DNA from 3 places in the Serratia sp. D1N4 genome. Region 1 is predicted to be linked to each of the others. Evidence: predicted binding sites of a transcription regulator. Region 1 holds the regulator's gene; each other region holds the start of a gene.
What was found. Region 1 encodes Fur, which represses iron uptake genes when iron is present. Its sites were predicted from a motif close to ATAATAATGAGAACNACTATCAA; they were not measured.
Positions count from the first base shown of each region.

Region 2: a site for Fur is predicted at 4,540-4,562, ahead of fes (enterochelin esterase). Genes of this name have one in related genera too.
Region 3: a site for Fur is predicted at 1,380-1,402, ahead of sodA (superoxide dismutase [Mn]). Genes of this name have one in related genera too.

Region 1 covers NZ_CM137274.1:3,802,982-3,813,394, forward strand. The annotation lists gene ybfF (esterase) at 1-513, shown strand, start outside; gene ybfE (LexA regulated protein) at 811-1,098, shown strand; gene fldA (flavodoxin FldA) at 1,362-1,901, shown strand; gene fur (ferric iron uptake transcriptional regulator) at 2,233-2,679, shown strand; gene ACX1CU_RS17045 (beta-N-acetylhexosaminidase) at 2,872-5,535, opposite strand; gene chiP (chitoporin ChiP) at 5,692-7,080, opposite strand; gene glnS (glutamine--tRNA ligase) at 7,661-9,325, opposite strand; gene nagE (N-acetylglucosamine-specific PTS transporter subunit IIBC) at 9,515-10,413, opposite strand, start outside.
Region 2 covers NZ_CM137274.1:1,630,156-1,640,568, reverse strand. The annotation lists gene ACX1CU_RS06995 (amino acid adenylation domain-containing protein) at 1-2,866, opposite strand, end outside; gene ACX1CU_RS06990 (MbtH family protein) at 2,920-3,123, opposite strand; gene fes (enterochelin esterase) at 3,134-4,480, opposite strand; gene ACX1CU_RS06980 (TonB-dependent siderophore receptor) at 4,738-6,987, shown strand; gene ACX1CU_RS06975 (LuxR C-terminal-related transcriptional regulator) at 7,161-7,775, opposite strand; gene ACX1CU_RS06970 (LuxR C-terminal-related transcriptional regulator) at 7,969-8,598, opposite strand; gene ACX1CU_RS06965 (TolC family protein) at 8,853-10,413, opposite strand, start outside.
Region 3 covers NZ_CM137274.1:84,544-94,956, reverse strand. The annotation lists gene fdnG (formate dehydrogenase-N subunit alpha) at 1-356, opposite strand, end outside; gene fdhD (formate dehydrogenase accessory sulfurtransferase FdhD) at 576-1,352, shown strand; gene sodA (superoxide dismutase [Mn]) at 1,483-2,106, shown strand; gene ACX1CU_RS00425 (methyl-accepting chemotaxis protein) at 2,230-4,161, shown strand; gene yiiM (6-hydroxyaminopurine reductase) at 4,269-4,940, shown strand; gene ACX1CU_RS00415 (YibL family ribosome-associated protein) at 4,992-5,354, opposite strand; gene ACX1CU_RS00410 (aminotransferase-like domain-containing protein) at 5,432-6,889, opposite strand; partial or broken gene ACX1CU_RS00405 (LysE family translocator) at 7,032-7,625, shown strand; gene ACX1CU_RS00400 (MltR family transcriptional regulator) at 7,630-8,190, opposite strand; gene ACX1CU_RS00395 (mannitol-1-phosphate 5-dehydrogenase) at 8,453-9,610, opposite strand; gene ACX1CU_RS00390 (PTS mannitol transporter subunit IICBA) at 9,673-10,413, opposite strand, start outside.

The DNA.
Region 1 (10,413 bases):
ATCGGCCATTCAATGGGCGGTAAAGCCGCCATGGCGCTGACCGCAATAGCCCCCGAGCGAATTGAACGGCTGATCGTGATCGATATCGCCCCGGTGGCTTATGACACCCGCCGCCACGACAAGATTTTTGCTGCTCTGCAAGCGGTCACCGATGCCGGTATTAGCCAACGGCAACCGGCAGCACAGCTGATGCGCGAATATCTGGATGAAGAAGGCGTGATCCAGTTCCTGCTGAAGTCTTTTCATGCCGGAACCTGGCGCTTCAACCTGCCGGTATTGATCGCACAATACGACAGCATTATCGGCTGGCAGAATGTCCCCTCTTGGCCACATCCAACGCTATTTATCCGCGGTGGGCTTTCGCCTTATGTGCAGGATGAATACCGCGAAGATATTGCCCGCCAATTCCCGCAGGCTCGAGCTTACGTCGTCGCAGGCACCGGCCATTGGGTTCATGCGGAGAAACCGGACGCAGTGCTAAGGGCCATCCACCGCTTTCTAGATGAAGCCTGAAACAAAGTGGTGAAAAAACGCGCTAGAGAGAACGAGTTAGCGCGTTTTTGGCTAAGTTAAGCATTGTCGTTGCTCTATCTGCTGGGGTAATATGGCGCGCTATTTCCGACGTCTTTCAAGCTGCTATAGCTTGGATCCTGCGGGATATAATTTTGCCGCCCTGTCCAACGTGCAAATCATCGCCTGGCTGGGGGTAAATTTTGGCTTAGGGTTTATTGGCCCGAATGGTGTTAACTGAACCGTCTGGAAGTGTGAAAACGCTTTCTGATGCAAACTCCCTTGCAGTAGTCCGCAACAATGGCAAAAGAACAAACGGATCGCACGACGCTGGATCTGTTCGCAGATGAACGCCGTCCAGGGCGCCCGAAAACCAACCCGCTCTCCCGTGATGAACAGCTTAGAATCAATAAGCGGAATCAGCTACGGCGTGACAAAGTGCGTGGATTACGGCGTGTGGAGCTGAAAATCAACGCAGACGCCGTGGATGCTCTGAACAAACTGGCGGACCAGCGCAACATCAGCCGCAGCGAATTGATTGAGCAAATGCTGCTGGCAAAACTGGCGGAAGAGCAGCCAGAGTCATGATCTCTTCAGCCGCACGCGCGGCTTGGCGTTAAGGATGACGCCGGATCAACACCGCTTGTAGTGATTCCCCGGCATCGCATAAATGCGATAAAACCCCAGAGCACATTTCTGGCATGATAGATATTTACCGGTAAGAGAGAGTATCCACGCTGAACTCTTGCCTTGATCTTACGTAAGACGATACCCAAAAGGCTCGACGTTGCAGGTAAGCAACCCGCGAACTCCGAAGGTATATCCACTGAATTAAAAAGGTTATCTGCAATATGGCTCATGTAGGCATTTTCTTTGGCAGCGACACTGGCAATACCGAAAACATTGCCAAGATGATCCAGAAAAATCTTCAGCAAAAATATGGCAAAGACGTGGCTGAAATTCACGACATTGCCAAGAGCAGTAAAGAAGATCTGGAAGCTTTCGACATCCTGCTGCTCGGCATCCCAACCTGGTATTACGGTGAAGCCCAGTGTGACTGGGATGACTTCTTCCCAACGCTGGAAGATATTGACTTCAACGGCAAGCTGGTGGCGCTGTTTGGTTGTGGTGACCAAGAAGACTATGCAGAATATTTCTGCGATGCGATGGGTACCATCCGTGACATCATTGAACCACGCGGTGCTGCGATCGTCGGCCACTGGCCAACCAAAGGTTACCACTTCGAAGCCTCTAAAGGCTTGGCAGACGACCATCACTTTGTCGGCTTGGCCATTGACGAAGATCGTCAGCCTGAGTTGACCAACGAACGCGTAGATGCCTGGGTCAAACAAATCAGCGAAGAGCTGAGCCTGGCTGACATCGTCGGCTAAGTACCCCTTTCCAGATATTGTACAAAAGCCCTGCAAAGCGCATAGTATTGGCTACAGGGCTGCTATCGGTATCGCGGATTAGAGTAATAGAAGCAACAAGTCTGTAACTTCCCGCACCATCAGGGTAAACTGCGGCATCGGTTTATCCCATCCATCATCAAGACGTTGCATGTACCCTATGCAACAGCGCAGATATACCTTTGTTAACGACCGACGGTTTCTATTTAGGGCAAGCGGTTCTATAATGAGACGCAATTAACTCTTTGTGCCGACCGATGCCATAGGCTAAAACGCCTCAACTTGATTAGCATAGTAACAGGACTGAATCCGCATGACTGACAACAATAACGCATTGAAGAAGGCCGGCTTAAAAGTCACGCTTCCGCGACTCAAAATCCTGGAAGTCTTGCAGGATCCGGCATGCCATCACGTCAGTGCGGAAGATCTGTACAAAAAACTGATAGATATGGGTGAAGAAATTGGCTTGGCAACGGTTTACCGCGTGCTGAACCAGTTTGATGACGCAGGCATTGTGACTCGTCACAATTTTGAAGGCGGTAAATCCGTGTTCGAACTGACCCAGCAACATCATCACGACCACCTGATTTGCCTGGACTGTGGCAAAGTGATCGAGTTCAGCGACGAGCCTATCGAAGTACGTCAGCGCGATATCGCCAAACAGCACGGTATCAAGCTCACCAATCACAGCCTGTACTTGTACGGCCATTGTGAGGTTGGTGATTGCCGCGAAAACGATACGCTGCACGATAAGCGATAACTCTGGCCTGCCAGAAATGAGAAACCGCCTTGATGGCGGTTTTTTTGTGCCTGTAACTTGCAGATAAAAAATCCCCGGACAGGCCGGGGACAATGATAACGCCAAATATTACACTCTCTTGTAGCACTTCTCTCTGACACGGGACTTCACCTGCAGCCCATCCGCCGACACGCAGATGGGCTGAGTTTTGGCTTAGGCTTTTACCGGCTCGGCACGGCTGAAGCGTTTACCATCCGGGCTGACTGCACGGATTTGAACATCACCCGCAACGGCCGGGCGAGCCCGATCGTCATAGCGCTGCCACTGTTTGCCACCATCGGTAGAATATTCAATCCCCAGACCTGGCAAGGCGATATTAGCCTCCAGTTTGCCATCGACAACGCGAGCCCCCGGAACTGGCAAGCGGTAGCTCACGCCACCTTTATCCAGCTTGGCCAACTCACGTTGCCCGATCAGGTTGGCAAAGTGCAGCCAGTCTTTTTCCAGCGCCTTGGTATCGACCTGATGGGTTTCGCCACCTTTGTATTCACGGCCAGCTTTATAGTCCTGTTCCCAACTCGCACGGTGCCAAGCACGTTCCGCAACAGACAGCGCTCGTGGGTAAATCATATATTCCATTTGCTGATCGGTACGCACAACCTCACTCCACAGCTGGGCTGAAAGACCATAAGCACCCGGCCATGGTTTGTCGCTCTTGGCAGTGAAGTGGTTACCATCACGGTCAACCGAAGTTTCGGCGTTTTGCGGCAGGTTGTCTGGCGCGAAGCTGAAGATCTTCTGCTCATCGCTGAAGCGGGTGCCCCAGTAGTAACCATGCTCTTCCGGGGTCACTTCATATGGGAAGTCCATGTAAACGTAATCTGGATTGGAAAGTACAACGTCATAACCCTTGTTCGCCCAGTCGTTAGCCGAGTCGAAACCGCCCCAGTACAGGGTATCCCAGAAGTTCACCGCGACATTCTTAGTCGCGAAAGCTTTCGCGTCTTTGGCATCTTTCAAACCATCCTGCCACGCCTGCATTCTGTCAATGCCGTGCGCTTTCACCAGTTGGCTAACTTCCAGCCCGAAGTAGCTCGGCAAGTGTTCCATATCTTCCACTTTGCCGTCTTTGATGATCGCCTGACAAACCTCAGACTTGGCCCAAGGTTTATCTTCTTTGCTCAGATCAAGAATGCCCTTGCCCGCTTCCGGCTTCTTCACATCGGTATAACCAGCACCCAAGCGGATGTTCTTCGCTTCATCCCCACCAAAGTGCCAGGTTTGCAGTGGCTGACCGGCTTCTTTGTGCATCTGGGCGACTTCACCAATCACTTTATCAACAAAGTTTTTGGATGAATCCAGGCACGGGTTCAGGTAGCTCTGACGGTTAAAATACTGCACTGAAGTGGTATTAGAGGTATCGGTCGGATCCACCAGGCGGAACTCATTCGCCTCTTTCTCTTTGCCTTCGGCCAGCAGTTTCTTGTAGCGCGCTTCCATAGAAACAATCGCAGCGCGGGCATGTGCAGGCATGTCGATCTCAGGGATCACTTCAATCTGGCGCGCCTGAGCATATTTAACGATATCGATGTAGTCCTGACGGGAGAAGAAACCACCGTGCGGTTCTGGGCCTGAACCGTATTGCGGCAGCAGGCAGGTGGTTTCACTCAGGTCATGGCAACGCTGCCCACCCACCTCGGTCAGTTCCGGCAAGCCTGGGATCTCAATACGCCAGCCTTCATCATCCGTCAGGTGGAAATGGAATTTATTCAGCTTATAGGCAGCCATCTGATCCAACAGACGCAGCACCGCATCTTTATGGTGGAAGTTACGCGCAACGTCCAGGAAGATGCCACGGTATTGGAAACGCGGTGCATCTTTGGCATCCAGTGTGGCGATCTTCTTGCTGCCGTCGGTTGGGATCAGCGACAGAATGGATTGCAGACCATAGAACACCCCGGCCTGATCGAAGCCGGTGATCACGGCTCCTTTCTCGCCAATCTTCAGTTGGTAAGCGCCGGAAACTGCCAGATCGCCTTTAAATGCGCCCGGCTGAATATCGGTTTTGATCGGATAACCACCAGCCTGGTTTGCAACGCCCAGCAGTTCAAAGCGCTTGGCTGCCGCATCTGCCGCTGGCTTGGCCAAAGCGCTCAGATCCAAGGTAACGCCTTTGCTCAGGTCAACATCATGCTTATGAATGTTAACTTCCATCGGCGTAGGGATGATCTGGCCGCGCAATGCTGCCGCTGGCAGCACTTTCAGATCCTGATTCTTGGTGAAACGGCTTTCTGGCACCATCAGAATGTTATGGTCGTCCTTGGTGCGCTTCCACTGATCACCGGTGAACGGGGTAACAAACTGGTTCACATCTTCGGTATCGGTATTCGTCAGGATCTTAGGCTTGGCATCGCCTGAAGTGGCATACCAGCGCGGTAAGAAATCACTGTGGAACACCTGCCAGTATTCGGCAATAATCGGAATTTCAACGGCCTGCTTGGCCGGGAAGCTGGTGAATTTGTCGGTAGGTTCCAGCTTGTACAGATCGCCAGTGATATGGGTAATCTTGAACTGTTCGTTATCCACTTTCAGCGTCTGACGCGGGCTGTGGAAATAAATTGCCCAGTCTTTATCTTTGATTTCCTGACCATCGTTGGCCAGCGTGATCAACACCTTATTGCAAGATGCCCAATCGGCACCCAGCTTGGCGCAGTCAACGCCATTATCAGCAGCACGGTTGTCCAGCATCTTCAGATTCACTTTCAGCTGGCTGAGTTGATCAACAACCTGCTGGTTAGCCATGGCTGAACCCACGCTGCCAAATAGCCCGACGGTGGCCGTCAGGGCTGCGAGAGCACTCATCTTGAACTTGTTCATCTTCAACCTCTTAGGTAATCAGTTGTTGTTATCGCGAATCTCTTGCCAGATTTTTTGCGGCGTGCCGTCTAAAAGCATCTTTGCTTTAGCAGCAGGCGGTAGCAGATTCGCTTTTAAAGCGTTATTTCCCCGGCAGCATGGCCACCGGGGAAAGCATTAGAAGATAGTGAATGGGGCAATAACGATGAACTTAACGTCTCTCTCATCCTGGAAAATATTGCCGTAACCACCGCTCCAGCTAGGCAGGTCTGAGTGGTTGCCGTATTGCGTGAAGTGCAGTTTGAACGACGTGCCTTTGGCACGACCATCCTGCAGGGTATAGGCCGCATCCAGGCTATAAGCGCTCTCTCTCAGGCGCTGGCTCTGATCGTAAATCGGGTTAGTGCTTGGCTTCGCGTCCCAGGCATAAACGTAAGAGGCACCGACCGACATGCCAGGAATATCCCACTTGCTCAGGTCATACATCACGCCGCCGTAAACTGCTTTTTCACCGTTGGCGTTGAAATCGGAACGGTTATCCCACCAGATATCGAGACGGCCGTTGGAAGAGGCATAAGTCGGGGTCATACGCTGCAGGAAGAAGCCCTGGTTGCCCTCAGCCTTGACCATGGTGCCTTCCAGGCGCCAGTTGAACTGACCGGTGGTATAACCGAAGGTCAGCGCCTGCAACCAGGCCAGGCCATCATAAATGCTGTTAGGGTCGCGGCTGTCACTGATACGATCTTCAGCGCCGTAGAACTGATAGCTGGTGGTCAGTGGGTTGCCTGCAACATCAAATTTGTAAGAGGCTTTGGTGAAATACTGATTCACATACCCCTGTGCCTGACCGAAAGCGGCTTCCAGCACCAGATCGTTTTTGAAGTCGTACTTGGCGCCCAATGAATGCAGGTAGGAAACGCGAGTGTTGCGATCGTTCTGACGGAAATCATCCAACTCGAGATGCCAAGGCGCTTTATACCTGTTGGTCCACATGTAGGAGAAGCTCAGAGCACCGGAGTCACCGTAGTCAAAGTTGGCACCGGCCTCGGCCCCTTGGTAGGTGCCAGGCATTAAGCTCCAGTGTGGAGCCAGCAACGTCTGGCCGCTTGGCTGGATATAACCGGCACGAGCCCACATCGGGCCATATTTGAACTTACCGGCGGCCTTATACAGGCTGATACCGCTTTTATCGCCGGAGTAATCTTCATCATAGGTACGATTACGGCTGGAGAAGGCGATTTCGTTAGGGTGGCCACTTTCACTCGACTCTGCCATTTCGATGGCGGTAAATGCCGCCACATCGATACCAAACATGTCGGCCGCATAGCCAGACGTGAAATCGAGGTTAGCATTCCACGTTGAGTGGGAAAGGTTGGTTTTGAACTCACCGGTCTCAACGTCTTTGCGATCGCGCTGGCGTTGCCAGTAATAAACTCCGCCAGTCAGCGTAGAGTCATCAATGAATCCGGCAGCTTGCGCTTCAGGCGCCATGGTAAATCCAGTTCCTAATAACGCACCCGCGATAGCGAGTACCAACGTTTTACGCTGAGCACCGTGCATACCCATAAGAAAATTCCTCTTTGACTTGACGTTAAAAGTGCGTCCGCCAGTGTTCACCACTGCCCTGAACGGCCGCTAATAAAAACCCAATCGGGTAAAAGTTCTGCTGATAGGAGAAAACTCCACCCAGCTTTATTGCTAGCGCTAGACTATTTTTCGCGACGCGAATTATCAAATGAAAAGTGAGATAGAATTGTTAAAGTATGACAAGGAGCACATATTGATGAGATTTTGTTACACGAATGAGCATTGCTCATTTTTGAATAAAAAATTCAATAAAATCAGAATAATTACTGATATCCCAGTAAAATCATCATGAAAAGAATGGTTTCATCCTAACATGAACAAATATTTATAAAAAAATGAGAGCGCTCTACAAATGATATTAATTTGCATCGCGAATATACAGGATGAAGTTATACAAGCAGTGAAAAACATCAAAATCAGGGGGTTTCATAGCAAAAGAGAAAAGATAATGCCAAGTTATCAGTGAAAAGATGGAGCGCTACCAATGAAAAACACGTTATTTCAATCAATAAAAAAGCGCAGCCTGAGCTGCGCTTTAAAACAGTGACAAAATCAGCGTTTATTCGCCCATTTTAGCCCAGGTATCACGCAGGCCAACGGTACGGTTAAACACCAGATTCTCTGCTGAAGAGTAACGGCTGTCAGCACAGAAATAGCCTTCACGTTCAAACTGATAGGCTTTCTCTGGCTGTGCCGCCGCCAGGCTTGGCTCAACAAAGCCCTGCTTAATCACCAGCGATTCCGGGTTGATGGTAGCCAAGAAATCCTCTGCCGCAGCCGGGTTGGCGACGCTGAACAAACGGTCATACAGACGGATTTCCGCTGGCAGCGCGTGTGCCGCAGACACCCAGTGGATCACGCCTTTCACCTTGCGGCCATCTGCCGGATCCTTGCTTAACGTCTCAGGATCGTAGGTACAGAAGATGGTGGTGATTTCACCCGCAGCATCTTTCTCTACACGCTCGGCCTTAATCACATAGGCATTACGCAGGCGAACTTCTTTACCCAACACCAGGCGCTTGTACTGCTTGTTGGCTTCTTCACGGAAGTCGGCACGATCGATATACACTTCACGGCTGAACGGTACTTCGCGGCTGCCCATTTCAGGCTTGTTCGGATGGTGAGGCATGGTGACCATCTGCACATCATCCGTCATGTTCTCAATGATCACTTTTACCGGATCCAGCACGGCCATGGCCCGTGGGGCATTCTCATTGAGATCGTCACGAATACAGGATTCCAGCGCCATCATCTCGACGTTGTTGTCCTGTTTGGTCACACCGATACGCTGGCAGAACTCGCGGATAGACGCGGCGGTGTAGCCACGGCGGCGCAAGCCGGAAACGGTCGGCATACGCGGGTCATCCCAACCTTCCACTACCTTTTCGCTCACCAGCAGGCTCAGCTTGCGCTTTGACATGATGGCGTACTCAAGATTAAGGCGCGAGAACTCATACTGGCGTGGGTGGCACGCAATAGTGATGTTATCCAGCACCCAGTCGTACAGGCGACGGTTATCCTGGAACTCCAGCGTACACAGCGAATGGGTGATCCCTTCCAACGCATCGGAAATGCAGTGGGTGAAATCATACATCGGGTAGATGCACCATTTGTTGCCGGTCTGATGGTGCTCGGCAAACTTGATGCGGTAGATCACCGGATCGCGCATCACAATGAAAGGTGAGGCCATATCGATCTTGGCACGCAGGCAAACGCTGCCCTCGGCAAACTCGCCGTTGCGCATTTTTTCGAACAACGCCAGGTTCTCTTCCACCGAGCGGTTGCGGTAAGGGCTGTCTTTACCCGGCGCGGTCAGGGTGCCGCGATACTCACGGATCTGCTCAGGCGTCAGTTCGTCGACATAGGCCAAGCCTTTGCCGATCAGTTCAACCGCATACTGATGCAGTTGATCGAAATAGTCGGAAGAGTAACGGACATCGCCGCTCCACTTGAACCCTAACCACTCCACATCGTGTTTGATCGAATCAACATATTCGATGTCTTCTTTTGCCGGGTTGGTGTCATCGAAACGCAGGTTACACTTGCCTTGGTAATCCTGCGCAATGCCAAAGTTCAGGCAGATAGATTTCGCATGGCCAATATGCAAATAACCATTCGGCTCCGGTGGGAAACGGGTCTGTACCGACGTATGCTTCCCTGACGCCAGATCTTCATCAATGATCTGACGGATAAAATTGGTTGGGCGGGCTTCTGCCTCACTCATATCACTATTCCTCTAATGCAAAACGCTACACATAACCCCCTATACTCCAACAAGCCACGTCTGGAAACAACCGTTAGTTTCACGAAAATAGGCTGCACCGTACAAAAACAAAAAAGCGGGAAAAGATCGCTCTTTTCCCGCCAAGATTATGACTGGTTTAACACCCGAAATGACTCGGGGAAAACAGGCTTATTTTTGAATCTCGAACAATTTGGTCTGGCCAGCCACCACATGGCCGGTTGCCAGCGCCGTCAGGCCTGCGTAATCATCCGCATTACTGACCACCACTGGGCTGATCATCGAGCGCGCATTAGCGTTCAGGTATTCCAGATCCATTTCCAGAATCGGCTGACCTGCTTTCACTTCTGCCCCCTCTTCCACCAGGCGTTTAAAGCCCTGGCCATTCAGCGCCACGGTGTCGATGCCCATGTGCACCACAATTTCCGCGCCTTTGTCGGTTTCCAGGCAGAAAGCATGGTTGGTGTTGAAAATCTTCACCACGGTGCCATCGGCTGGCGCTACCACGGTTTTGTCGGTTGGGCGAATCGCCACACCATCACCCACCGCTTTGCTGGCGAAAGCTTCGTCAGGTACCTGGTCCAGTGCCACAACGTCACCGGTTACCGGCGCTACCAGCACCTGGAAAGAGGCTTTCTGCGCGTTAGGCACCGCCTGCGGCTTCACTTCTGCTGCTGCAACAGCGGCAGGTGCCGTAGTGGCTGCGGCTACCGGGCCTGCGGCCACGATATTGCGCATAGCGCTGGCAATCAGTTCGGCACGGGTACCGACGATAACCTGCACGCTTTGCTTGTTCAGACGGATCACACCGGAAGCACCCAGGCGTTTGGCAACGGCATCGTTAACCAGTGCAGAGTCTTTCACATTCAGACGCAGACGAGTGATACAGGCATCAATACCGGTCAGGTTTTCAGAACCACCGATCGCCCCAACATAGCGACGAGCCAATGCTGTGGTTTCATTTTCGTCTTTACCTGCGTCGCTATTCACATTCACGTCATAACCGTCGGTTTCGTCACCGGCAACAGCCAGTTCACGGCCTGGGGTCATCAGGTTGAATTTGTTAATAG
Region 2 (10,413 bases), 2.2 Mb from region 1:
CGAGCTTACCGTTGGCGCTCAGCGGTAGCTCAGCCATTTCCACCAAGGCGACCGGCACCATATGGGGCGGCAAACGCTCGGCCAATGCGGCGCGCAAGCTGGCGGTATCCAGTGTCACGTCAGGCTGGGCAACCAGGTAGCCCACCAACTGCCGGGCATCGCCCCCCATAGCATCGGTAACGCTATTTTCCAACACCAGCGCATGAGTAACCGCCTGGCTGACCCCTGGCAGTGATAGCAAAGCGTGATCGATTTCGCTCAGCTCAATTCGCTGACCACGGATTTTCAACTGATCGTCGCTGCGCCCCAGATACTCCACCGCTCCATCGGGTAACCAGCGGGCCACATCACCGGTGCGATACATACGCCCACCGTTGCCCTGCGGATCGGCAACAAAACGGCTGGCAGTCAGATCCGATCTCCCCAGATACCCCTGCGCTAATTGCACCCCGGTGAGATAAAGATCGCCCGCCACGCCCGGTGGCACCGGCCGCAGGCGCGCATCCAGAATGCGCAACCCGGTATTCCACACCGGCAGGCCGATCGGCACATTAGCACAGTTCACCGCTGCCAGCGATTCGCCCCAGGCCGGATGCCAGGTGACATCCACTGCCGCCTCCGTCGGCCCATAGAGATTGTGCAGCGGCACCGCCGTGCGGCTTTGCCACAGGCGGCACAGTTCGGCAGGCAACGCCTCGCCGCTACAGAATACCTGCCGCAGCGGTTGGCAATCGGCAATCGCCCTTTCGCTGTCTAACGCGCTGACAAAAGCCGCCAGCATCGACGGCACAAAGTGCATCGTCGTCACCCTGTGGCGTGCGATCAGCGCCAACAGCTGTTGCGGATCGCGATGCGCTTGCGGCGGTGCCATCACCAGTTGCGCACCCACCATCAGCGGCCAGAAGAATTCCCACACCGAGACGTCAAAGCTGCACGGCGTTTTTTGCAGCACCACATCGCCTGCCGCCAGCGGGTACTGATGCTGCATCCACAACAGCCGGTTGACGATCGCCTGATGCCCTACCAGCACGCCTTTTGGCCGCCCGGTGGAGCCCGAGGTAAAGATGATATAGGCCGGATGATGCGGCGTTGGGCCTTTGAGATCGACGGCTACCCTATCCGTTGCCAACGGCGCATCGTACAGCAACACTTCCCCCTGCCCGGCAAAACGCGGCAGTTGAGAAGCATCGGTAATAATCAGGCGTGGTGCTGCATCTTCCAGCATCATACTGAGGCGTTCATCCGGGTAGCCGGTGTCCAGCGGCAAATAGGCTGCTCCGGCTTCGACAATCGCCATCAGCGCCAGCGACAGGAATACTGAACGCGGCAGTGCCACCGCCACGATATCCCCCGGCTGTACGCCCTGTGCCACCAGCCGTTGAGCCAAGGCGCTAACCTGTGCGCGGGTTTCGCGGTAGTTGAACTGGTATCGGCTATCGGCCAACGCCGGAGCGTTCGGTGTTCTATCCGCCTGCTCAGCCAGCAAACCACTGAGGGTTCCCGGTGCAACCGGGTAGGCGGTGTCGTTCACCCGCGCCAACAAGGCGTGATCTTGCTTGCTCAGCATGTCGGCAGCACCGATCGGCAATTCAGGCTGTGCCGCAAACTGGCGCAGCAATAACGGGATGCGCTGCAAATGTTGGTTCAACTCCTCCGGCTGATAACGCTCGGCGTTGGCTAACAGCTCAATTTTCAACGTGCCCGCGTCATCGATAAACAGCGCAATTTCCAGGTCACGTACCGGCCCGGAGGCCAGATCGTGGGTAATGCCCGCAATGCCGTTAAAATTGAGCTGGTAATCGAACATCTTGAAGTTGAACACCGTGCCATACAGCGGTTGGGCATCACCCACTCGTCCTAAATCTCGCTGCACCTGTTCGGCGTCATAGCGCTGATGGCGGCGAACCACTTTAAGTTCACGGCTGATGTGTGCCGCCAGTTCAACCAGCGTTGCCTCGGGAGCGACATGCATTGCCACCGGCAGCACGTTGATCACCGGCCCGGTGGCGCACAGCGCAGCCGAACCCATGCGGCGCATAAAAATAAACCCGGCGCTGAAGCTGGGTTGGCCGCTCAGGCGCGCCACCCACAGCGCAGCCAGTGCCATCGCCATATCCGCAGCGCTAAGCTGTTGCTGCTGGCCCGCGGCCACCAAGGGGGCAAAATCTTCCGCGGCGCAAACTTGTGCCAACCGGTGAATGCGGGTAGAAGGTGCTTGCCCGGCCAACGGCTGCGGGCAAAGGGTGGCAGGCACCGGCAGTTGGCGTGCCTTGTTCAGCCAGAAATCCGCATCACGCTGATAGCCCGGCGATTGCTGATACTGCTGATATTCCGCCACCACGTTGCTGAACGGCGTAAAAGGCGTGGGTTCAGGCAACTGATGCTGGCACAGGCGGGTATAAATATTGGCAATGCGGCGCGCAATGGCGGTAAAGCTGAAGCCATCCACCACCAGATGATGGTAACGCTGATACCAGAACCAACGATCGTCAGCCAGGCGCAGCAAAATATGGCGATACAGCGGTTTGCCGCTGCTGACCCGCAGCTCGGCGGCCAGATCGATCTGCATCAGCGCATGCGCCGCCGCCTCGGCATCCGCCGCTTCGCGCAAATCCAGCCATTCGGCTGGCATAATCGGCAACGTGCTGTCGTACCACTGCATCGGCACGCCATCACGCTCGGCAAAGCGCAGCCGCAAGGTATCAACTTCCGTTAATCCCTGCGCGATCGCCTGCAACAGGCAATCTTGATCCAGCGCGCCGTTCAGCTCAATGTAATGAGCCACTGCATAGGCATTGCCGTGCGGTGAAATTTGATCGGCAACCCAAATGCCGGGCTGCGCGGCCACCAACGGCAGCTCAACCATCACCGGCTGCTCGCTGGGTAAAATAGAGGTCTCTGACACAGCACTTACTCCTGTTATCGCTCATCACGCCTTACGCTGTGATCTTGCCAATGTTGTTCCAGCCAGCTAACGCATTGCCCACGGCTATCCGGGCCAAAAACGCTGGCCCAACCCGCCGGGATCGCGCAGAAATCCGGCCACAGGCTGTATTGCCGTTGGTCGTTACGCAAAATACGGCAACGCTGATGGTCATCATCAAACGGGTTCAGGGTTTCCATAACGAGTTCCTTATGCGTGAAGGGTATTGGCAAGCGCAGCAGCCTGAAAGACGACGGGCGTAGCCCAGTGCGCCTGCAAACCATCCAGCAGGCCACCACGCCAGCACAGCGCGTCATGCCCGCCTTCCACCACCCGGTATTGCACCCGGTGCCCAGCAGCGTGCAGCAGATCGACCATGCGATCGCTCACCTGGTGGATCAGCTTTTCATGCACTCCTGCCTCGATAAACACCTGCAATTTTCCGCGCATGCCCAACCGCTGTGCCTCCAATTGGCGCATCAGCCAACAGGCGTCTTCAGGGAGAGTTGGCAACTGCAACATATCGCGGCGCGGCCACCAGAAAGAGCCAGACTGGCTGATCACCGCACCAAAACGATCGGGCCAACGCAGCCCTGCATACAGCGACGACAAACCACCAAAGCTTTGCCCGGCAACTACCGTGCTGGCGGCCTCCGCGCTGTGCGGTGCCCAATCATTCAACTGCGGCAACAGTTCTTGCTGTACCGCCAGCCAGAATTCATCGTTGCAGGTCAGTTCCTGTGCGCGGTGTTTTTGGTCAATGACATCAATCAGCAGGTATACCGCTTCCGGCAGTTTGCTTGCACGGGTCAATTGCATCAGCGGATCCCAAACCGGCATCTGCTGCGCCCAGAACTGGCCGTCCAGCAAAATGGCCAGTGGCCGGTTAGCAGGGTTGCTTTCCCCGGTGGAATATACCCAGACGTGGCGCTCCGTTCCTAACCGCTGACTGTGCCAGGTATACCGTTGCAGCTTGGCGGGTGGAGCTGGCGTGCAACGTCCGCTGGCAACGGCGTAGCGGTCAAAATCGCGCCAGGCTGGCTGAAGCGGTGCCTGCGGCATATGCAGACCAGAGAGAAAGTGCCCATCGGCATCGGGCCAGGCGCGATAAGGGTTGAGCAGATCCTGTGTGGCATTGGCAAATACCTGCTGCCACCAGTGGCGAACGCTATGCATGTTGGCATGGGCATCACTGCTGTGAAGCGGGAGCGGGCGATCGTCCATACAGGGAATAAAGCAGTAGCTGCCGCGCCAGTTGGCATTCAGCTCCAACTGCCAATACCAGACGTCCGAACCACTGAGCCGTTGCAGGCTCTGCGGTGGCGCTGGCTGATGATGATCGGTGAGGCAATTAATATGGAGCCAGACGCGCCGGTAGCCCGAGGTAAACTCGCATCCTTGAGGATCGCGCCAGAGAAACGTCACTTTCCAGCGGCCATTATCCAATGGCTCTACCAACGGTGTTCCGCGCCGGGCAATGTCCAGCCACCAACCGTGGCTCCCTGCATGCTTGCTCGCTAATAACCTACTGCTTTCTGGCAGTTGTTCAGTTTTCAAAACACCCACTCACTGTGTAGCTGGCACAGCGCACCATGCCAAAACAAACGGTAATCTGAATACTATTGATAATTATTTTCATTTGCAATAGTGTGTGGTGGTCAGTTAGCAGAGCAGGCATTCTTCAACAGGGATGGATGCCAAGCCATTGAACGGAAACCCACCGTTGGGTTCCGTTATGACTTTTGACGACACAATAAAACTACAACCGACCCTTCAGCCACGCTGCAAGAAGGGTAGCCAGGTAGGAACCTCACATGAATCGCAAGTTATCACGTTACTCTTTAGCCACACTCATCGGGTTAGGTTTAGGCACGTCTGTATTTTCCGCTGCGGTGAATGCGCAACCGGAAGAAAACCAAGCAGAAACCGCTGCGGAAGACACCATTGTGGTCACCGCTGCCAAACAAAACCTTCAGGCTCCCGGCGTCTCCACCATCACCGCCGAAGAGATCAAAAGACGTCCTCCGGCCCGTGACATCAGTGAGCTGATCCGCACCATGCCGGGGGTCAACCTGACCGGTAACTCTACCAGCGGCCAGCGCGGCAACAACCGCCAGATCGACATCCGCGGTATGGGGCCGGAAAACACGCTGATCCTGATCGACGGTACGCCAGTCAGCAGCCGCAACTCGGTGCGCCAAGGCTGGCGTGGCGAGCGTGACACCCGTGGCGATACCGCCTGGGTGCCGCCGGAGATGATCGAGCGCATTGAAGTGCTGCGCGGCCCGGCAGCCGCGCGCTATGGCAACGGCGCGGCGGGTGGCGTTGTTAATATCATCACCAAACAAGCCAGTAAGGATCTGCACGGCACGCTGAGCGGTTACTTCAACCTGCCGCAGCACAAGGAAGAGGGTGCCACCAAACGTACCAACTTCAGCCTGTCTGGCCCGCTGAGCGAGCAACTGAGCTTCCGGCTGTTTGGTGGTTACAGCAAAACCCAGGCCGATGCCTGGGATATCAACCAAGGGCACCAGTCCGAGCGTACCGGTAGCTACGCCAATACTCTGCCTGCTGGCCGTGAGGGGGTGATCGACAAAAACATCGATGCCCTGCTGCACTGGGAGTTCGCGCACCTGCAATCACTGGAATTCCAGTACGCTTATGGTCGCCAAGGCAACCTGTACGCCGGGGATACCCAGAACACCAATAGCAACGCGCTGGTCCAGAGCAACTACGGCAAAGAAACCAACCGGATTTACCGCACCACCTATGCACTCAATTATCGCGGTGCCTGGGACAGCGGGGTCAGCACCACCAACTACCTGCAATTTGAGCGCACCCGCAATACCCGTTTGGCCGAAGGGTTGGCTGGCGGCACCGAAGGGATCTTCTCCAGCGACAGCTTCAACACCACCCGTCTGGACGATGTCCTGGCGCACAGCGAAATCAGCATTCCGTTCGAGATGTGGGTACCGCAAACCGCCACTTTGGGAACCGAGTGGAACCAGCAGAAAATGAAAGATCCGTCCTCGACCAGCCAATCGCTGGCAGAAGGCGGCAGCATTCCAGGGGTGGATAGCACTAACCGCGATCCCTACTCTTCGGCCAAGATCTTCTCGCTGTTTGCCGAAAACAATGCCGAAGTCACCGACAGCACTATGCTGACGCCGGGTTTGCGCTTCGATCATCACTCTGAAGCCGGTGATAACTGGAGCCCATCGCTCAACCTGTCACAGGAGCTGGGCGATAACTTTACCCTGAAAATGGGCATCGCTCGCGCCTACAAAGCCCCTAACCTGTTCCAGAACAACGGTAACTACATTCTGTACAGCCGCGGCCAAGGCTGTGCAGCCAGCGCCGGAGCCTGTTATCTGATCGGTAATGACGATCTGAAGGCAGAGAACAGCGTCAACAAAGAGATCGGGTTGGAATTCCACCATGAAGGTTGGCTGGCAGGCGTTACCTATTTCCGTAACGACTATCGCAACAAGATCGAAGCAGGTTATGCACCATCCGGTACCACCACCAACGGCAAGACTGATATTTACCGCTGGGAGAACGTGCCAAAAGCGGTGATCCAAGGTCTGGAAGGAACGCTGAATGTGCCCGTCAGCGACACCGTGGCCTGGAATAATAATGCGACCTATATGATTGAGAACAAGAATGAAACTACCGGGGATACCCTGTCGATTATTCCTGAGTTCACCATCAACTCGACGCTGAGCTGGCAAGCCACGCAGGATCTGTCGATGCAGACCACCATGACCTGGTATGGCCGTCAGAAGCCGAAAAAATACAACTATAAAGGTGAAACGGTTAGCGGCAGTGAGAAGCGCGAAGTCAGCCCTTACGCCCTCTTTGGCCTAAGCGGCACCTATGCGTTTACCAAAAATATCAGCGTCACTACGGGTATCGATAACCTACTGGATAAACGCCAGTTCCGGGCCGGTAATGCGCAGACCACCGGGAATAGCGTCACCGGAGCCTATATGTATGGCGCAGGCGCAGCCACCTATAACGAGCCAGGCCGTACCTATTTTATGAGTGTGAATACCCGCTTCTGATTGGCCAGGCTGGATAAAACAATAACGAGGAATATACCCAAAATAATTCGAGTTGCTTGTAGGCGACAGAGCGCAGCCAACACCCAAGCAACTTGAAGTATGAAGGGTATAGATGACGGTGCTCCTTCCCTGATGGTGAAGGGGCAAGCTCAAACAACCAGCCACGGCATTTTTCACGTCAGCGCGTTCAAACTGACGATACTGTTCAGGTGATCGACATTCAGCTTACGCAGCGCATTCACTTTGTGAGCGCTGATTGTTTTCTGATTAACGGCGTATTTTTTGGATAAATAAGCCGGTTTCCGCTGTTTAATCAGCCCGATAATAATATCCCTTTCTCTAGGCGTCAGAATCAATGTGCATGACGGTAGTTCACCAAAAATATCCTTGAAACTAAGAATACGTCTTAAATCCAACGCAAGGCTCACTACCGTTTTATCGATCGAAGCACAGTGCCCCTCTTTTCTACACAAGCCTGAGATAAAGTAGCCGAGAGCAAAATGAGGTTTAGAGGCTAAAAAAATCATTTTGCTTGAAAAGTTGGCGCAGCGTAATGCTGCTTTAATTTTCAAAATACTTTGCAAGCTAATCCCATTAAAGAGATCGTCAGCACAGATAATAAAATCCATCGCAAGATTATTTTGCTCAAAAAAATCACCAGGGGCTACATTGATTTTTTTTCCAGACGATAGATGCATATCTGCCAGTACCGCATTCAGCGCAAGACGGGTGAATGCGCATTGAGTTACAATCAAGACGTTAACTGCTCCATTCGATGTCGTTTTCATATCAATTCCGTTGATAATTTTATCGGTTATCCTACATATATTAGTTAATAGCAACCGCAGATAACATAAGAAAGCATGAAAAGTATTGTAGGAAAACCCACAATTTTCAAGCGTAAAAATAAGCACATTAAAATATAGATATGCTAATAAATCCAATCAAAACATTAACTCAGCACAAAGCCTAGTTCATTATTTACAGCAGGTCATTTCGTTCCACATAGTTTGCCATTTCGATGACAGACTTCACACCAAGCTTTGCCATAATTCGGGTTTTATAAGTACTCACCGTTTTTTCACTGATAAAAAGACTCTCCGCTATCTCCTTATTTTTAAACCCCTTTACCAGATATCTCAGTACACTAATCTCTCGTGCGGTCAACGAGCGTTTAGGCTGGGTACTTTTACTCAAGGCGGCCATATCCGACACGTTACTGAGTACCTCTGCGGAAAAAAAAAGGTATCCTTTCAAGACGTGTTGTACGGCAAAGAGTATCTCTTCAACATCCTTCCCTTTACTGATGAATCCATTGGCCTTGGCCTCAAGCGCCCGTAGCGAATAGATAGATTCATTTTTAGAAGAAAAAAAAAGGGATTTGATCTTCGGAAACTCTCTTTTTATTTTTTTCAATAATAAAAAACAGTCATCACCTTGCAGTTCTACATCCGTAATAATCAAATCAATGTGATTCGCACTCACAATATTCAAACTTTGTTTGCTACTGGCAGCGATAAAGACTCTCTTAAATGAATCTGACTGCATCAAGAGTGATTTGATGGCAACCAATATTGTGGGGGATTCATCGATAACCAATACGGAATACATATAATCCTCTCTTATAATATCTTGGACTAATTTTTGAGGGTAAATTCATCAGAGATCATCAAAAAAATTCATTTTCAAAGAAAAAGTATTCATGGACGAATAAAATATATTCATCACATATTTACCTCTGTACCTCAATGGCATACAAACAGCGCTAACTTCGTCACCTTGAATTTATAGGAGAAGCCGTTTAGCTTTATCCCATTTAGGTTAAAAACCTACCTCAGTAGGCTCTTAACCTTTAAGGTCTTACGTTATTTATCGATCCAGCTCAACAACATCGCCGCACTGGCAATCACGTTAATATTCGAGATATAGCCATCATAACGATTATTGATTGCAGACAATTGATTGTTAAAGTGGTCGTTTTCCGCCGTCAGCACATCCAGCAGCGTGCGTGTACCCAGGTTGTACCACTGATCATAAAACATCTGCCTCACACGATCGGTTTCTGCTGACAACCGATCAAAATCATCCGCGCGCATAAACGAAGAATCTCGCGTCTGTACCAGATTATTGATCTGATATTCCAAATCGCGATAGGCCACTTCATATTGTTGCTGGGCACCGTTGGCTTTAGCGCGCGCCGCCATCTGCGCCGCCGTCTGCGAACCCCCGCTGAACGCATTCCATTGCACATTCAGCCCGGTATACCAACCGGTTTCATCACCATTGATATCTTTAGCCGTGTTCTTGGATACCACCCAGTTCAACTGCGGTAACCCCGACGACTTGATGCTCTCGGCTTCATACTCCGCGGCCTTGGCCTGCGCCTGTAATTTCAGCAGGTTCGGGTTCTTGGTCAACGAAGCGATCGCCACTGACGCCGGCATCACCGAATCTCGCCAGGACACCGTCTCCGGTAAATTCGGCTCGACGCCCAACAGACGCACCAATCTGATACGGCTGGTACTCACCTGGTGTTCAATATCATCCAGGTTGGCGCGGGCTGAAAGCAGCTTCGCCTTCGCCTGGGTAAACTCACTGGCTCGCCCCCCGTCCGCCGCCGCGATCTGCGACAGCATGTCGGTCAGTTCCTTCATACGCGCAACATAGGCCTGCGCCACCTGGCGGCTTTCCTGATAGCGCCCCAGGTTCATCAGCTCTGACACGGTACTGTAGGCCAACTGCTCTTTGGTGTAACTCTCCGCATTCACCGCCGCGGTGACGCCAGCTTCAGCGCTGTCCACCTGATTGCTGATCTTGCCCCAATCATAGATTGGCGTGGTGATAGATACCGACCCACTGGTATCACTGGCCTGAGCGTTATTACGTTGCAGATCGGCATTGCCTCCCTGGGTGCCTAACGGCGTGGAGACCCCAACCTGCACCTGTGGCCAGCGCTGCCCTTTGGTCTGATCAACGTAATAACCCGCAGCCAGAACGTCGGCCTCTGAAGAGCGGATCTCCGGGCTGTGCGCCAATGCCATCGACACCATTTTGCGCATAAACGCCCGTGACGGATTAGTGCTTTTTCCGCTGTAAGCCTCGTCAGACATACTCTCGAAGCTGCGTTTGCCGCTTTCTCCATCAACCTCGCCGTTCCAACGCACCTTGTCATACGCCGGATCCGGTTGATACTGCTGCTGAACCGCAGGGAGGTTATCGCTACTGTTTTTCAGCACCGCCCGGTTGCCTGCCGCAGGAGCCTCCGTGGCAATATCGGCTTTGGTGCGCAGCTCTGTGCGGTTAACCAAAGCGGGCTGATTGCCAGCAACCACCGGCGCCGCAGGCGTGCTGCTGCCTGATTGCACGGGCTGGCTCAAGCGCCCAGTGTGGGTGACTACTGGCGCTTCTGTGGTTTTAATCGGCGCT
Region 3 (10,413 bases), 1.6 Mb from region 1:
TCAGAACCTGGCGCGCGATATTCCGGGTATTGCAGACGGCTTTCGCTGTGGATGAAATCCACCAGACCTGCGCCTTTCGGGCAAAGCGCACCACGGTTTACCGGATGATCCGGATCCCCTTCGATGTGGAAAATGCTCTCTTTGGCGTTCTTCGCGCCATCACCAAGGCTGTACATCAACAGCCCACAGCCGACTGAGCAATACGTACAGGTATTACGGGTTTCACGGGCGCGCAGCAGCTTGTACTGCCGGGTTTCCGCTAACGCCACTTCCGGGGCAAAGCCCAGAGCAGCTACCGTCGTCCCTGCCATACCGCCAGCGCAGATCTTAAAGAACTGCCTTCTGCTGACCTGCATGGGGGTCTCCTTTCACTCGTGTTGTCACATTGTTTCAAATGGCGCTTTCCCCAGCAAAGCCGGAAGCGCTAAAATCGCTATTCTTATGTTGGCTTGGCCAGAAGGCCGCAACGACGCCGCGATGATATCATAGCGGACTTGGGGTTGTTACAAACAGGTACCACTAAAGTGAACAATATAGACCCAAAGCAACCCATAAACGAGACTGCGATCACAGGCATGATCCAGGCCCCGGTATTTCAGCGCGGGCAACTCTCTATTGAGCAGCAAGACTGGCTGGCAGAAGAGGTTCCGGTTGCGCTGGTTTATAACGGCATTTCCCACGTGGTAATGATGTGCACCCCCAAAGATCTGGAGGCTTTTGCCCTGGGTTTTTCCCTGTCGGAAGGCATTATCGAGTCACCACGCGATATTTACAGTATAGATATTAATCCAACCTGCAACGGCCTTGAGGTGCAGATTGAGCTTTCCAGCCGCCGTTTTAGCGGGCTGAAAGAGCGCCGCCGCGCAATGGCTGGCCGCACCGGCTGCGGCGTATGCGGTATTGAGCAGTTGGCGGATATCTTCCGCCCGGTTACCCCGCTGCCTTTCACCCAAACGTTTTCGCTCGCCAATCTCGATCGCGCACTAAGGCAATTGCGCCAGGTGCAGGAAGTCGGCCAGCATACCGGCTGCACCCACGCCGCCAGTTGGATCTCGCCAGAAGGTGAACTGCTGGGCGGCTGCGAAGATGTCGGCCGCCATGTGGCGCTGGACAAAATGCTCGGCCTGCGCGCCAAACAGGGCTGGCAGCAGGGGGCGATCCTGGTTTCCAGCCGCGCCAGCTATGAGATGGTGCAAAAATCGGCCATGTGCGGTGCCGAGATCCTGTTTGTGGTCTCTGCGGCAACCTCGCTGGCGGTGGAGATCGCCGAGCGCAGTAATCTGACGCTGGTGGGTTTCAGCAAACCCGGCCGGGCGACGGTGTTTACTCATCCGCAGCGTATCCTTGATTAGCACAAAAACCACACAACCCATACGGCATTGATAATCATTTTCAATCTCATTTAATACCCTATAATGGGAACCGCTTGCTTATGCGGTGCTCATGCCTTGCGCCGCCCAACACCCATTGGAGACGATGATTATGAGTTATTCACTGCCATCCCTGCCTTATGCTTACGACGCACTGGAACCGCATTTCGATCAGCAAACGATGGAAATCCATCACACCAAACATCATCAGACCTACGTCAACAACGCCAACACCGTGCTGGAAGCTTACCCTGAGCTGGCTTCGCTGAGCGTTGAAGCGCTGATCCAGGATCTGGATAAAGTCCCTGCCGACAAACGTACCTTTATGCGTAACAACGCGGGTGGCCACGCTAACCACAGCCTGTTCTGGAAAGGCCTGAAAACCGGTACCACGCTGGGTGGCGATCTGAAAGCCGCCATCGAGCGTGATTTCGGCAGCGTGGAGAAATTCCAGGAAGAGTTCGAGAAAGCCGCAGCCACCCGTTTCGGTTCCGGCTGGGCCTGGCTGGTGCTGAAAGGCGACAAGCTGGCCGTGGTCTCCACCGCTAATCAGGACAGCCCGCTGATGGGCGAAGCCGTCTCTGGCGCATCGGGTTTCCCGCTGGTGGGCCTGGACGTGTGGGAACACGCTTACTACCTGAAATTCCAGAACCGCCGCCCGGATTACATCAAAGCCTTCTGGAACGTGGTGAACTGGGACGAAGCGGCAAAACGCTTTGCCGAAGCGCAGAAGTAATTCTGTTAGTCCTGATGATGATGCCCGCTGATGCGGGCATTTTTTTACCCATCTCTAGCTAAAGCTTGCCCTTTCATTGCCGATATCTCTTTTAATTAACGATCGCCTCAAAAGGAAAATCTTATGGCGGCACTGAAGACATTGGCAGGAAAGTTCGTTCATCTCAGCGTGGGTAAAAAGCTTTCGTTGGGATTTAGCCTGATTTTATTACTGGCCATCATTATCGCCAGCACCGGGGGTTATTATCTTCGCCTCATTGAATCGCGCACCGAACGCATCGATTTCAGCTATCAGATAACCAGCGAAATCAGCCAGGCGAAATACGCACGCGCGATGTTCGGCCAAACCTACAAAATCGACTATCTGAACAGCAACCGCACGCATATCGAGAATGTGGTCAAGCTGATCAATCATGCGCAGGAACTGAATTGGGACCCACAAAGCCGTAAAGAGTTGGAATCGCTGAAAGAGTTGATGGGCAAGTATCAGCAGCAGCGAGATAGCTTCCAACAGGCGGTGACAAAGAAAGATGCCGTGCGTGCCACCTGGAATATCGCAGAAGTGCAAGACAGCTTAAGCCAGATCGAACCGCAGTTGGCCCAAGGCGATCTGCCGTTGGCTTTTGCCCAGATCAACCAGAAGCTGACCTCTATTCGCTATGGTACACGCGGCCTGTTGCTGAGCCCGAACCAGGAGTCGGAAGCGTTGTTGCTGAGCGCTATCGACGATGCCCGCAGCGCGGCCAATGGGTTCAGCCAGCGTTTAGCAGAAACCGATCGGCCATTGCTGCAACCGTTGCTGGCGGCGCTGGATGAATACAAAGACCGTATTGCGGCCTACCTGCCCGCCTATAACCTCGAGCAAAAGCTCAGCCAGGAACTCGGCAATACCGCTCAGAAAGTCGATACGCTGATCGGTGTGTTTATGAAAGACGAGTTGGCGCAAACCAACAGTAATATCGATGCCGCCCAGATCCAGATGGGCATCATTACCGTGATCGCGATTCTCGCGGGCCTACTGGTGTCATGGCGCATCACCTTGCAAATGACTCGTCCGCTGCGCACCACGCTGGCACTGGCAGAACGCATTGCCACCGGCGATTTGCGCCAGGTGCAAACCAGCACCCGCCGCGATGAGTTGGGCCAATTGCTGAATGCCGTGGCGGCCATGAGCCAGAATCTGCGCGATATGATCGAGAAAATCCAGATGGGTGTCAGCCAGGTGTCCACCGCCGCCGGGGAGATTGCCGCAGGCAATACCGATCTCTCCTCACGTACCGAGCAGCAGGCGGCGGCAGTGGAAGAAACCGCCGCCAGTATGGAGCAGCTCACCGCCACGGTGAAGCAGAATGCCGAAAACGCGCATCATGCCAATCAGTTGGCAACCGATGCCTCACAAACCGCACAGCAGGGTGGCCAGTTGGTGAGCCAGGTTGTCAGCACGATGCGTGATATTTCCGGTAGTTCACAGCGGATCGCCGAAATTACCACCCTGATCAACGGCATTGCCTTTCAAACCAATATTCTGGCGCTGAACGCGGCGGTGGAGGCGGCGCGAGCCGGTGAGCAGGGGCGTGGTTTCTCAGTAGTGGCCAGTGAGGTGCGCAATCTGGCTCAACGCAGTGCGCAGGCGGCGAAGGAGATTGAAGGGCTGATCGCCGAGTCCGTCAGCCGCGTACAAACCGGCACCGCCTTGGTGGAAAACACCGGCAATACCATGGAGCAGATCGTCCGTTCGGTCACGCACGTGCGCGATATCATGGCGGAAATTGCCGCCGCTTCCGACGAGCAAACGCGTGGTATCGCGCAGATCGGCCAGGCGATCGTGGAAATGGATCACACCACCCAGCAGAACGCCGCTCTGGTGGAAGAGTCCGCCGCCGCCGCAGATTCGCTGGAAGAACAGGCGGAAATGCTGCTGCAAAGCGTTTCGGTGTTCCGTTTGGCAGAGCACTCTGAGCCCGTCGAGGCGAAAACGGTGCTGGTCAAATCACCGCTGGCAGCAAAACCGCGGGAAACCTCCACCTTAGCGGAAAACAACTGGACCACTTTCTGACGCGTCCCACACTTGAAGCAAGTCAGGCAGGTTAGGCTGTTGCTATCTGCCCACTCAGGGTACTCTGGGTTATGTCCCTGGTTTGCACAATGAAAGTGGAGGTTATTATGCACCACCCTGAGGTTTATACCGGCAGCATCCAACCTTACGCAGATATGCGGCCCAGCGCGATTGCCAAACGCCGGGTCGAAGGCGCAGTGATACTCACTCCGCTGGGTTTAGTGGGGGACGAACAGGCAGAAAAAGCCCACCACGGTGGGCCGGATCGCGCGCTGTGCCACTATCCGCGAGAACATTACGCCCACTGGCGCAAGCAGTTCCCGGCACAGGCCGAGCTGTTCCATGCCCCGGCGTTTGGCGAAAACCTTTCTACCCAGGGCCTGACCGAAGATAACGTGTTTATGGGCGATATCTATCGCTGGGGGGATGCGCTGATCCAGGTCACTCAGCCACGTTCGCCGTGCTTCAAACTCAACGCGCATTTCGCGATCGATTATCTCTCGGTGCTGATGCAACAAGGCGGCCGCTGCGGCTGGCTATATCGTATCATTTCGGCGGGAATGGTCAGTGGCGATCGGCCGCTCGAGTTGGTCACCCGCAGCAGCGACATTTCCGTCGCCGAGGCAATTAGCATTGCCTGGCACCTGCCGTTCGACGAAGAGCAGTATCGCCGCCTGCTGGCGGTGGCCGGGCTTTCTGCCAGTTGGAGTAAAACCATGCTGATGCGCATTACGGCCAGCAGAATTGAAGACTTCAATCGCCGTTTGCTCGGCCACTAAAGCGGGGTAGAGAGCGCCTGGGGAACAGCGTTCCACCCCAGGCACTTACGATCAGAAGGCTTTTTTCGCGTAACCGGTGACCGCTTTCAGGCCCATCTCACGGCCCAGCGCCGTCATCGGATGCACCACGATCAGGCCGCGTACGTTTTTCTTCAACGTACCCATATCCGCCTGCTCTTTCTTGGTGATCTCACGGCTGAACGGCAGTTGGCTTAGTTTTTGTGCTTCTGCACTCAGCTTCTCCACGCGCACGTGTTTCAGGCGTTCAATTTCTGCCGCCAGCTTCTCTTTTTCTTTGGTGTGCTGGGCGATCAGGTCGATATTGCCCTGTTGGATCACCACGGTGTCTTTATGGTTCAGTGCGTCCAGCAGGTCGCTAAGGCGCTTAATCTCTGCCTTTTCTATCTCTTTCATGGTCTTTGGCCTGTTTGTGCCGCTATCGGCACGCTAAAAATGATGCTGGCAGTATAGCAAAACGCCGATCGTTCGTCTTACGCAATTCCGGCTGGCAGCCCGCTCATTTCGCAGGCCTTGGCCCCCACGCGCGCCAGCGCCTGGGTGTAGCGGGCATCAAACGGGTAACAGCAGGAAAGCCGCAGCCCGTTGCGATAACGCCCGCTGGGGGAATACAGCGTACCCGGCGTCAGGCAGATCTGTTCTTCAAGCAACTGATGGAACAGCGCTACCGAATCTACCGCCAGCGGGAACTCAACCCAGAACACAAACCCCCCTGCGGGCTGCGTCGCCCGCGTGCCGCGCGGGAAATGACGGGCGATCAGCGCTCTGGCCTCTTCCACCTGTGCGGCATAACGTTTGCGCAGGTTGCGTAAATGATGATCGTAACCGCCCGCTTCCAGGAACATCGCCAAGGTTTCCGACAATAGCAGTGACTCTGACATAGACGAGACCGCTTTCAGCTTGTGCAACGCTTCGCTGAAGCGCCCACCGGCCACCCAACCAATACGGAAATCCGGCGCCAGCGTTTTGGTAAAACTGGAGCAGAACAGCACCCAGCCATCGCGATCGAACGCCTTCACCGCCGGGCTGAGCGCACTACCGAATTGCAGTTCGGCATACAACCCATCTTCGATCAGCGGCACCTGGTGATCGTTCATCAGCCGCGCCAGGCGTTTTTTCGCTGCCAGCGGCATGATGCACCCGAGCGGATTTTGCACCGTCGGCATGGCGATCACCGCATTGAGCCGCTTTTCTTGCAGCAGCAGTTCCAGCGCATCCAACGACAAACCGTGCTGCGAATCGGTGGGGATCTCCAACGCCTTCAGCCCCAGGCTGGCGAGCAGCGGCAGCAGGTAAAAATAGGTTGGGGATTCCAAGCCAACGCAGTCACCCGGCTTGGTGGTGGCGCGCAGCGCCAGTTGCAGCGCCTCCATGCAGCCGTGCGTCAGGGTGAGGTCCTCTGGCTCCAGCAACATGCCCAGAGTCATTGAACGCCGGGCGATCTGCTGGCGCAACCGCAGGCTCCCGGGCGGTAACGCGTATTGCCCGATCAGATTGGGCTGGCGGCGCAGCTGTGAAGAGAGCATGCGTCCCAGCTTGCTACCGGGATAAAAATCGCTGGTTTGCGGGCAGGCCAGCGACAGATTGGTAAATGCCGGATTCTGCTGGGCGGCGAACACCGTATCGATCAATGCCAGCACGTCATCCGCCGGTTTTTCTATCCGGTTACTGGGGGCCGATGCGGTTTTCAGCGCTGGTAACGTGGCGCGCACATAGAAACCAGACTGTGGCCGCGCTTCGATCAGCCCACGGTCTTCCAACTGGCGATAAGCCGCCACCACGGTATTGATACTGACGCTATGGGTCTGCGCACAACGCCGTACCGAAGGCAGGCGGCTGCCGGGCAACAGGGTGCCACGGCGAATCGCCGCCGCCAGCGTATCGGCCAATTGCCGGTAACGAATTTCCGGGATCTCATCGAGCAGGGTCACAGTTTGGCTCCAGATAATGGGTACAGTTTAAAAATAGCGAAACTGTAACCATAACAATACTGTATTTCTGGTTCTGTCACCACTCCCCCTCGGCCCTTATGCTGATAACCAACCCGCATCTCTACCCTTTAGGAGCTTTTCTATGCTGGATTCAGCCTTTGTCAGTTACGTTACCGTGATGTCGATTACCCCCGGCCCCAACAACCTGTTGCTGGCGTCGTCCGGCGTCAACTTCGGCATCCGCCGCACCTTGCCGATGTTATTTGGCATCGTAGCGGGCTGTGCCGTACAGGTCGCGCTGACCATCACGTTGCTGACTGCAACCCTCAGTTGGGTGGGCGCAGTTCGTTTCCCGTTGGCCGTCGTGGGCTGTACCTATCTGTTGTGGCTATCGTGGAAACTGTTCAAAGCCGCTTCACCGGATGCCAAACAGCAGGCGCAGCCGATGCGCTTTATCAATGGCGCGCTGTTTCAGGCGATCAACCCGAAAGTCTGGCTGATGGCGATTAACGTGGCGATCCTGTTTGCCCCACGCGAAGGAGCCACGCTTAGCCAAACGCTGCTGATCATTGCCAGCTTCAGCGCAGTGAATATTCCCTGCATTCTGATTTGGGCATTGATGGGCGATCGGCTGCGCCACGCGCTGCGCGTTACCTGGAAGCTGAGAGTGTTTAATGCGGTGATGGCGGGTTTGATGGCCACAACGGCATTGTGGCTGCTGTTTGATGAATGGCGTTTGCTTAAGGCTTTTGCGCACCCAGCGGGGAAAGGCGGGAGGGTTGTTTGGCACCAATACCGGCCAGCAACTCCGTTACCGACAGCACCATGGTGGAACGCACCATCTGCTGGTAACGCTGGTGCTGCATGGCAATCAGCGATTCATCCGCTTCGCCAGGTTGCAGAAAGGTCGGCACCGGCGGCAAAGCGCTGACGCAGTGCAGTTCACTGAAAGGGCCAAGGATTTCGTCATCGATAAAGCGGTATTCCGAACCGTCGTGATTCAGCTCTTCACGCATCGCCATCAGCAGTTCGGCATCTTCATATTCATGGCGTGAAATCACGCCCAAGCCATACATCAGCTTGAGACGGACCGACAGTTCGCCCAGCGGCCCTTCGCCGGACAATAGCGGTTCGACGGCATATTTCACCGCGTAGTCATCTTTGCGGAATACCTGAACCACCAAGACGTTAAGCGCTTCTGCCAGCAGATCGACCGCTGCAATCAGAAAACTGCGCACCGTCTTGCCTGCATTCAGCTTTTCCAACACTTTGTTTTCAAATGCCTGTGCTTGTTCCATCATCGCTTTTCGAATGGCGTGGGGAGAGTACTTTAACACTCTATTGTTCATCAATCGTTGCCACTAGGCTTTATTGACGCGATCCGTTGGCGAACGGACTGCGCAGCGTACACGGAGTAAGTACAGAGGTCGAGCATCACTCTTATGCAAGGCTAACCCGTTCCCTCTCCTTTGGGGAGTGGATTAGAGTGAGGGGGGAGATCACCGTACTCAATCCCCTCACCCCGGCCCTCTCCCACACGGAGAGGGGGGTCACATGCCCAACCTACTTAGGCTGCTGCATGGCGTTATAGGCAGCGACCGCTTCGCTCACCACGGCGCTGTCAGCCGGTAAACCGGAGATTTGTACCAGCGCGGCTTGTGGCCCCAGCGTTGCCAGCAGTTCCACCAGCTCTTTGGCTTGAGGATCCTGCTCACTGCGATAACTCATGGCGGCGGCAATACCCTGGATCAGATTGGCATGCGGCAGGCCATATTCCAGCGTACCCAGCAGCGGCTTGATCAGGCGATCGCCCGCGCTCAGCTTACGCAGCGGCTGGCGGCCAACGCGCTCTACGTCATCGTGCAGATAGGGGTTTTCAAAGCGTGACAGGATTTTGTTGATGTACGCTGCGTGCTTGTCGGCCTCAAAACCGTAACGCTTGATCAGCACCGCACCGCTCTCTTCCATCGCACCTTTTACGGTCTGGCGAATCGCTGGATCAAGGATAGCATCGCGAATGGTCAGCAGATTAGCCTGCTGGCCAAGATAGGCGGTGATCGCATGGCCGGTGTTCAGGGTAAACAGCTTGCGCTCAACGAACGCCATCAGATTGTCGGTCAGTTCCATACCGGCAATCGCCGGTGGCACGCCCTTGAACTGGGTTTGATCGACAATCCATTCGCTGAAGGTTTCTACCGTCACTTCCAGCGGATCGTTGCTGCCTGCCTCTGCTGGCGGCACGATGCGGTCAACGGCGGAGTCAACAAAGCCGATATGCTGCTCAACCCAGGCCTGCTCATCCTGCGGCAGTGCGTCGAATACGTGCTGCTTCAGTTGGCTGGTGCCGCGCACCATGTTTTCACAGGCAATGATGTTCAGCGGCTGGGTATTGCCCTGCTGATGGCGTTTAACCAGCCCTTTAGCGATTGTCCCGGCGATTCTTGCCAGGATCTGCGGGCCAACGGCGGTGGTGACGATATCCGCGGTGGCGATTAACGCCACCACCTCTTCGCTGCCGCTGTTAACGGCGCTGACGTTGTTCACATTCTCAACGCGCGCCTGCTCACCCACCACATGAACCTGGTAGCTTTTGCGCTTGTTCAGCTCATCCAGCACCGTCTGGTTAACATCAGCAAAAGTCAGTTCGGCATGTGCATCGGCAAGCAGCTTGCCGATAAAACCACGGCCGATATTCCCGGCTCCGAAGTGTAATGCTTTCATATTCCTACCTTTATTAATGTAGAAGGGTGCAGCAAGCTGCACCCTTTAAAATGATTCTGTTATCAGGCTTTCTTGCCGCCGAGCAGATCCAACACTTCCTGCACGCTGGTGGTATTCGCCAACCGCTCGATCACGGTGTCGTCATCCAACGCATTGGTCAGGCTGGTGATCACCTGGATATGTTCGTTGTTGCGCGCGGCAATACCGATGACCAGGCGCGCCACTTCATCTTCTTCGTCACCGAAGCGCACGCCATGCGGATACTGGCAGAACACCACACCGGTGCGCAGCACGCGGTCTTTGGCTTCAATGGTGCCATGCGGCACGGCAATCGACTCGCCCAGATAGGTGGAAGTCAGCTTCTCACGCTCCAGCATCGCCGCAACATACTCAGGCTCAACGTAGCCGCCTTTCACCAGTTGCTCGCCCGCAAAGCGGATTGCCTGCTCTTTGTCGGTGGCATGCAGGTTGAGGAATACATTGCTTTCGCTCAGTTTGAACAGGTTCTGCTCACCGGCTTCAAAGCTGTCGTCCAACGTGGCGATCACTTTCTGCTCGGTTTCGCTGGTTTTGTTAGCCGCCACCAGACGCGCGGTCAGATCGTTGTACAACTGGCTGTCGAGGAAGTTGGTCAGCGAAATGTGCTGGGCCTGCGGCGCATGGCGCATCGCACGCTCGGTCAGATCGCGGTGGGTAATCACCAGATCCACATCTTCCGGCAGGTTGTTGATCGCGCAGTTGGTTACGGAGATATGTTTCAGCCCAGCGTCTGCCACTTTCTTGCGCAGCACACCGGCACCCAT